DNA from 2 places in the Streptomyces sp. NPDC002698 genome. Region 1 is predicted to be linked to the other one. Evidence: riboswitches for the same ligand, from Rfam matches in the RefSeq annotation. Region 1 holds a riboswitch; the other holds the start of a gene.
The links. Region 1 has a riboswitch for S-adenosylmethionine ahead of ACFYW9_RS22480 (putative leader peptide). Riboswitches for the same ligand answer to the same signal wherever they lie in the genome.
Positions count from the first base shown of each region.

Region 2: another riboswitch for S-adenosylmethionine. It lies ahead of thrC (threonine synthase); the one in region 1 lies ahead of ACFYW9_RS22480 (putative leader peptide).

Region 1 is NZ_JBIAQM010000015.1:200,055-203,231, reverse strand. Features, by position in the region: gene ACFYW9_RS22490 (hypothetical protein) at 1-263, shown strand, start outside; gene ACFYW9_RS22485 (glutathione S-transferase C-terminal domain-containing protein) at 359-1,153, opposite strand; gene ACFYW9_RS22480 (putative leader peptide) at 1,265-1,330, opposite strand; SAM riboswitch class IV at 1,367-1,511, opposite strand; gene ACFYW9_RS22475 (hypothetical protein) at 1,669-1,803, shown strand; gene ACFYW9_RS22470 (amino acid ABC transporter permease) at 2,000-3,004, shown strand; gene ACFYW9_RS22465 (amino acid ABC transporter ATP-binding protein) at 3,001-3,177, shown strand, end outside.
Region 2 is NZ_JBIAQM010000005.1:257,549-260,725, reverse strand. Features, by position in the region: gene ACFYW9_RS10230 (trehalose-6-phosphate synthase) at 1-148, opposite strand, end outside; gene ACFYW9_RS10225 (glucosyl-3-phosphoglycerate synthase) at 227-1,171, opposite strand; SAM riboswitch class I at 1,377-1,533, shown strand; gene thrC (threonine synthase) at 1,549-2,847, shown strand; gene ACFYW9_RS10215 (MoaD/ThiS family protein) at 2,844-3,119, shown strand.

The sequences.
Region 1 (3,177 bases):
TGTGGATGACGTGGTCGCTGGAGGGTGTCGGATCGGCCGGCCAGAACGTCGCGGACGTCGAGGCGGCCTGCCGGGCCCTGATCGGTTCCGTGGAGCGGTCCCGGCGTGCCTTCGAGGTACCGGAGCCGTGGGAGGAACTCCGCGAGTCGGCGCTGCTCCTCCAGGAGCAGATTCTGGGGCCGGGGCGCGAGGTCCTGGGGCAGGGCCGGCACTGGGCCTCCACCCTGAGGGGCGTGAGCATTCTGCTGGTTCCGCGCGAGTGATCCGCGCGGCCGCCCGGGCCGGTGTTTCCGGCCCGGCGGCCGCCGTCCGGGCGAGGCCGTCGGCCTGCCCGGCACGCCCGGTTCCGGCGGGAGCGTCAGACGTCCGCCGCCGCCAGGGGCACCACATCACTACCGTGCCGGAAGGCGGGGTGATCGCCGAGACGGCGTACGTAGTCCAGGAGCCGGGGATGCGAGCGGAGGGCGTCGCAGGGGCCCAGCCCGGTGAGAGCCGTCCATACGTCCACGTCCGCCGCCGTGAGGGAGTCGCCCAACACGTAGGCGCTCGCGGCGAGTTGACAGTCCAGCAGTTCCAGGGCGGCCGCGAGTTCCGAGGCCGGGGCGGACGGGGTGACATCGCGGTCGAGCAGATCGCGGAGGGCTTCGATGTCGGCGGCGAGGGACGGCGGGCAGATCGCGGAGGGGCTCGTCGTGGCGTGACCGGAGAACAGTCCGGCCAGATCGCGCAGGATGGCGGGCGGGTGGTTGCTGACGATGCGTCCGCTCCACCGGTCGCACAGGGCGGGGGCGGTGAGCGGTCCGTCGAAGTGGTACTCGGTGGCCTCGTACGCGCGGCGCAGTGAGGCGAAGGCGTCGGGTGTCCGCGCGGGGTCCGCCAGGAGTGTGGTGGCGACCGAGTCCCGCAGGCCGAGCAGTTCGAGGGTGATGGCGATCCGCAGCGAGAACGGACAACTCCGCGACAGGTACAGCTCGTAGCGGTGTGGAGCCGGGTAGAAGCCGCCGGCGAGACCGGCACCGATGCGGCTGTCGACGCGGTGGGGGAGGGCGGACGGTGTCGCCGCCGGCTGGAGGCGAAGGGCCGAGGGGAACGAAATCTGCTCACAGGGGCGTGCGTCGGCAGTGCTGGACGTGCGCGAAACTGTCTCGGGCATGACTCTCCCTGGGGGAAGAAGGAAGCCGCCGCCGCTTTGTGGGCACCGGCGGCCGAATGCGGATTGACTGCGCTGGTCGCACCGGTCCGGATCGCACGGACCGGCAGCGGATCAGTAAGCGCTGGAGACACGCAACAGATCGATGTGCAGGCGCCTCGTCAAGCCGTTCCTTGGCATTCCCACCGGTCCCGACTCCGGGGCTCGCGAGACGCGAGACCGCACTTGCCCCGCCGCGCCGGCGGGACCCGGTCGTCACCCGGGGCACCCCGTCGCGGTGGAAGGGTTGCCTGTCAGCGGGCCGGGGCCGATGACCGACGGAGCGGGCGGACCCGCACCGTGGGCGCTGACAATCGTGACCGTCCATGCCAGTCTCGGTGCGCTCTGTTGCGCCGTCAAGAAGGCCGCACGCGCGGTCTCACCTGGTGGTCACCCGCATTGACATTGTTTTCGGGGCGGGCCTAACCTGCGGCCCACCAGGGGATGCCTTTTCGGCCGGAGTGGAAATGGTGACGGCGATGCACACAGCTGACGGGACGGCCGCATGGCGGCGCCTCGGCCGCGATGTGCTGTGCGCCGACCGCTCCGTGGACCTGCTGCGCGTCAACAGCGCCCTCTGTACGGGCGTGTGCCGCTCCCTCAGCCGAGGCTGACCGCCTCTTCGGGTCTTTGACGACCGCAGGCTGACGGCTCTTCGAGTCTTCGACGACCACCGCTGTCGCGATGTGTCCTTTCCCGTCCAGCCCCCGTTTCCACGTGTGCCCGCGCCTCGCCGCGTACTGAGCCGTCCCGCTCGGCCCGGCGCTGCCGCTCCGTGGTCCGGGGTGTCCGAATCCGCTGGAGCTCTCCATGAGTCAACCTCCCGGCAGCGCTGTGTCCTTGGGATCAGCGACGCCCGCCGAGGCGATCCCCCGTACCGGCTTCCCCGCCGCGCCCAAGCCTCAGGCGGCCCAGCGGGTCCTTCCGCTCCGGCGTCCCGGCCGCTGGATCATCACGGCCGTCGTGCTCGTGCTGGCCGCCCAGATCCTCCACGGCCTGGTGACCAACCCCTTCTACCAGTGGGATCGGTTCCAGTACTGGTTCTTCCGCCCGACCATTCTCGACGGCCTGCTCATCACCCTCGAAGTGGCTCTCTACAGCGCCGTGTTGGGATTGCTCGGCGGCATCGTGCTGGCTCTGGCCAGACTTTCCCGGAGCCCGGTGCTGCGCGCGGTGAGCTGGGTCTACACCTGGCTGTTCCGGTCGGTGCCGCTGATCGTGGTCCTGCTGTTCCTCTACAACTTCAGCGCGCTGTACCAGACGTTGAGCGTGGGCGTTCCGTTCGGGCCGGCCTTCTTCACCTTCGACGAGTCCCGCCTGGCCACCGACATGGCCGTCGCCGTCGTAGGACTGAGCCTGAACGAGGCGGCGTACGCCTCCGAAGTGGTACGCGGCGGCGTTCTCTCCGTCGACCAGGGCCAGCACGAGGCGGCCTCCGCCCTGGGACTGCCGAAGCGGTACCAGTTCGCGAAGATCGTCTTCCCGCAGGCACTGCGCTCCATCACCCCCAACTACGTGAACCAGCTGATCGGCCTGATCAAGGGCACCTCGCTGGTCTTCTACGTGTCCCTGCTGGACCTGTTCGGCTCGGTGCAGAGCATGGGCAGCACCTACCCCGGCGACATCGTGCCGCTGCTCCTCGTGGCCACCGCCTGGTACCTGATCCTCACCAGCGTCGTGTCCGTCATCCAGTTCTATGTCGAGCGGTACTACTCGCGGGGCGCGCTGCGCACCCTGCCGCCGACCCCGTTGCAGAAGGCGCGGAACGCTCTGCGTGACGTGCGGGCCCGGTTCCGGAGGGAGACGGCGATATGAGCGGCGAGACCCATCTGACGACAGTGAGGACTCGGACGGCCCAGGCCGCCGACGCGGCGGAAGCGGCGTCGGCCTCCTCCGCCCCGGCGGCGGGCGCCGCGGCGGCCGCCGAGAGCGCCGGAGCGCTCCAGGTCGAGCCGGCCGCGGTCGAGGTGCACGATGTGCACAAGTGG
Region 2 (3,177 bases), on a different contig from region 1:
CCGCGTCCGGCCCGATCGCCGAGAGTCCCGAGACGAGGCCGCCGCCGCCGCGTCTGGCGTGCAGCGAGTCGTCCTCCCGTACCTCGTAGGTGACCGGGCCGCGGTTGGAGGCGACCAGAATCCTGTGGGCACCGTGCGTTGAAGCCATGCCTCGAAACCTAGCCCCGTCTCGAAACGCTCAAACGCGCCCTTCGGCCGTATGCGATCGGCGGCCGTCGGCGCCGGACTACGCGGCTCTGCGCGTCTGGTACTCGGAGATTTCGCTCATCGGCGGCCTTTCCTCCGTGTCCACGGAGTAGGTGCGCGGCCGGAAACCGTCGCGGTCGCGCTCGAACTGGGTGAGGGCGGGGCGGATCAGGTGACCGCGGGCCAGCCGGAGCTGGGCGGTGCGGTAGATCGCGGCGGCCATGCGGCCGAGCGCCTGGCCGTCCTGGTGGCGGTGCTTGCGCACCCCGACGTCGACCTGGGCGAGGGCGTCCAGGCCGACCAGGTGCAGGGCGTCGACCAGCATGCCGAGTTCGATGCCGTAGCCGACGGGGAAGGGGAGCTGTTCGAGCAGCGAGCGGCGGGCCGCGTACTCGCCGCCGAGCGGCTGGACGAAGCCCGCGAGCTGCGGCCAGTGCATGTTCAGCAGGGGGCGGGCCATCAGCTCGGTGACCCGGCCGCCCTGTCCCGAGGCGCCGCCCAGCGGGCGGTCGTACATGGCCTTGACCAGGTCGACGCCGGGATCGGTGAGCAGCGGGCCCACGATCCCGGAGACGAAGTCGGACGAGAACTCCTTGAGGTCCGCGTCGATGAAACAGACGATGTCCCCGCTCGTGACGAGGAGCGACCGCCACAGCACCTCGCCCTTGCCGGGCACGGCCGGGATCCGCGGGAGGATGTCGTCGCGGTGCACGACCCTCGCGCCCGCGGCGGCGGCGACCGCGGAGGTGCGGTCCGTCGAGCCGGAGTCGACGACGACGATCTCGTCGACGAGGGGCACCTGCTGCATCAGGTCGTGGCGGATGATCGCGACGATCTCGCCGACCGTCTCCTCCTCGTTGAGCGCGGGCAGCACGACACTGACCGTCGATCCCGTGATGCGCTTCGCGGCCATGATCTTGTGGAGCGGGCGGTCGGTCACGGACCAGGAGCGTGTGCTCAGCCAGCTTTCGACGTCTTTCAGCACGGTCTGCGGCTCCTCACTGTCTGATCACACGCTCTCATCGGCGTGCCCGCTGCGGCCAGCGGCAGATCGATTGCCGTCGTCTCGCGGTTCGGACGACTATCTCAACTGTCCTGGCCTTCGGTTACAGTCTTGAACAACGCGGATGACCATCGCATGTCCTGGATCGTCGGTACGTATCGCGTTCAACGGTTCAACAATCAAATACCGCTCATCCAGAGGGGCAGAGGGATACGGCCCGATGAAGCCCCGGCAACCCTCCAGCCGGTCTCGTACCGATCGATGCCGATCGTGTCGCGAGGCTCCCGGCTCGGGAAGGTGCCAAATCCGTCTCACGGCGAAGTGCGTCGTGAGGAAGATGAGGAAAGGGCCTCGCCTCCATGGCTGCGCAGACAGTTGCAAGTACCACGAACTCCGCCGAAGCGGTGGACCTCGGCCCGGCCGCGGCGCTCTCCTGCCGCGAATGCGGGCACCGCGTCCCGCTCGGCCCGGTCTTCGCCTGCGAGGAGTGTTTCGGCCCGCTGGAGATCGCCTACGACTTCTCGGCCTACGAGACCGAAGAACTCCGCAAGCGCATCGAAGCGGGACCCGCGAACATCTGGCGCTACGCGCCGCTGCTGCCCGTCCCCGCGGACGTGGCGGACAAGCCCAACATCAACCCCGGCTGGACCAAGCTCGTGCAGGCCGACAACCTGGCCCGTGAGCTCGGTGTCGACGCCGGAAAGCTCTTCGTCAAGGACGACTCGGGCAACCCGACGCACTCCTTCAAGGACCGCGTCGTCGCCCAGGCCATCGAAGCGGCCCGCGTCTTCGGCTTCACCACCCTCTCCTGCTCCTCCACGGGCAACCTCGCCGGCGCCGTGGGCGCCGCGGCGGCCCGCGCCGGCTTCCGTTCCTGCGTGTTCATCCCGCACGACCTGGAGCAGGGCAAGGTCGTCATGGCCGCGGTCTACGGCGGCGAGCTCGTCGGCATCCAGGGCAACTACGACGACGTGAACCGCTTCTGCTCCGAGCTGATCGGCGACCCGGCCGGCGAGGGCTGGGGCTTCGTCAACGTCAACCTGCGGCCCTACTACGCCGAGGGCTCCAAGACCCTGGCGTACGAGATCTGCGAGCAGCTCGGCTGGAGGCTCCCCGACCAGCTCGTGGTGCCGATCGCCTCCGGCTCCCAGCTCACGAAGATCGACAAGGGACTCCAAGAGCTGATCAAGCTCGGGCTCGTCGAGGACAGGCCCTACAAGATCTTCGGCGCCCAGGCCGAGGGCTGCTCCCCGGTCTCCGTCGCCTACAAGGCCGGCCACGACGTCGTACGGCCGCAGAAGCCGGACACCATCGCCAAGTCGCTCGCCATCGGCAACCCGGCGGACGGGCCGTACGTGCTGGACATCGCGCGGCGCACCGGCGGCGCGGTGGAGGACGTGAACGACGAGCAGATCGTCGACGCGATCAAGCTGCTCGCGCGCACCGAGGGCATCTTCGCGGAGACGGCAGGCGGCGTGACCGTCGGCGTCACCCGCAAGCTGATCGAGAACGGTCTCCTCGACCCGACCCTCACCACGGTCGTGCTGAACACCGGCGACGGCCTCAAGACCCTGGACGCGGTGGCCTCGGACACCGGGCTGACCGCGACCATCCGCCCGAACCTCGACTCCTTCCGAGAGGCTGGCCTCGCATCATGAGCGTCAACGTCCGCATCCCCACCATCCTGCGCACCTACACCGGTGGCGCCGCCGAGGTGACGGCCGAGGGCACGACCCTCGCCGAGGTCATCAGTGACCTGGAGAAGAACCACACGGGCATCGCCGCGCGCGTCCTGGACGACCAGGGCAAGCTGCGCCGCTTCGTCAACGTGTACGTCAACGACGACGACGTCCGCTTCGAGCAGGGCCTGGAGACGGCGACTCCGGACGGTGTCGGCGTTTCGATCATTCCGGCCGTCGCCGGAGGCTGATCGTTACCCTCGGTAATGCCGAACACAGCGCGTTCACAGAATTGCCCCCTCCGTGAGA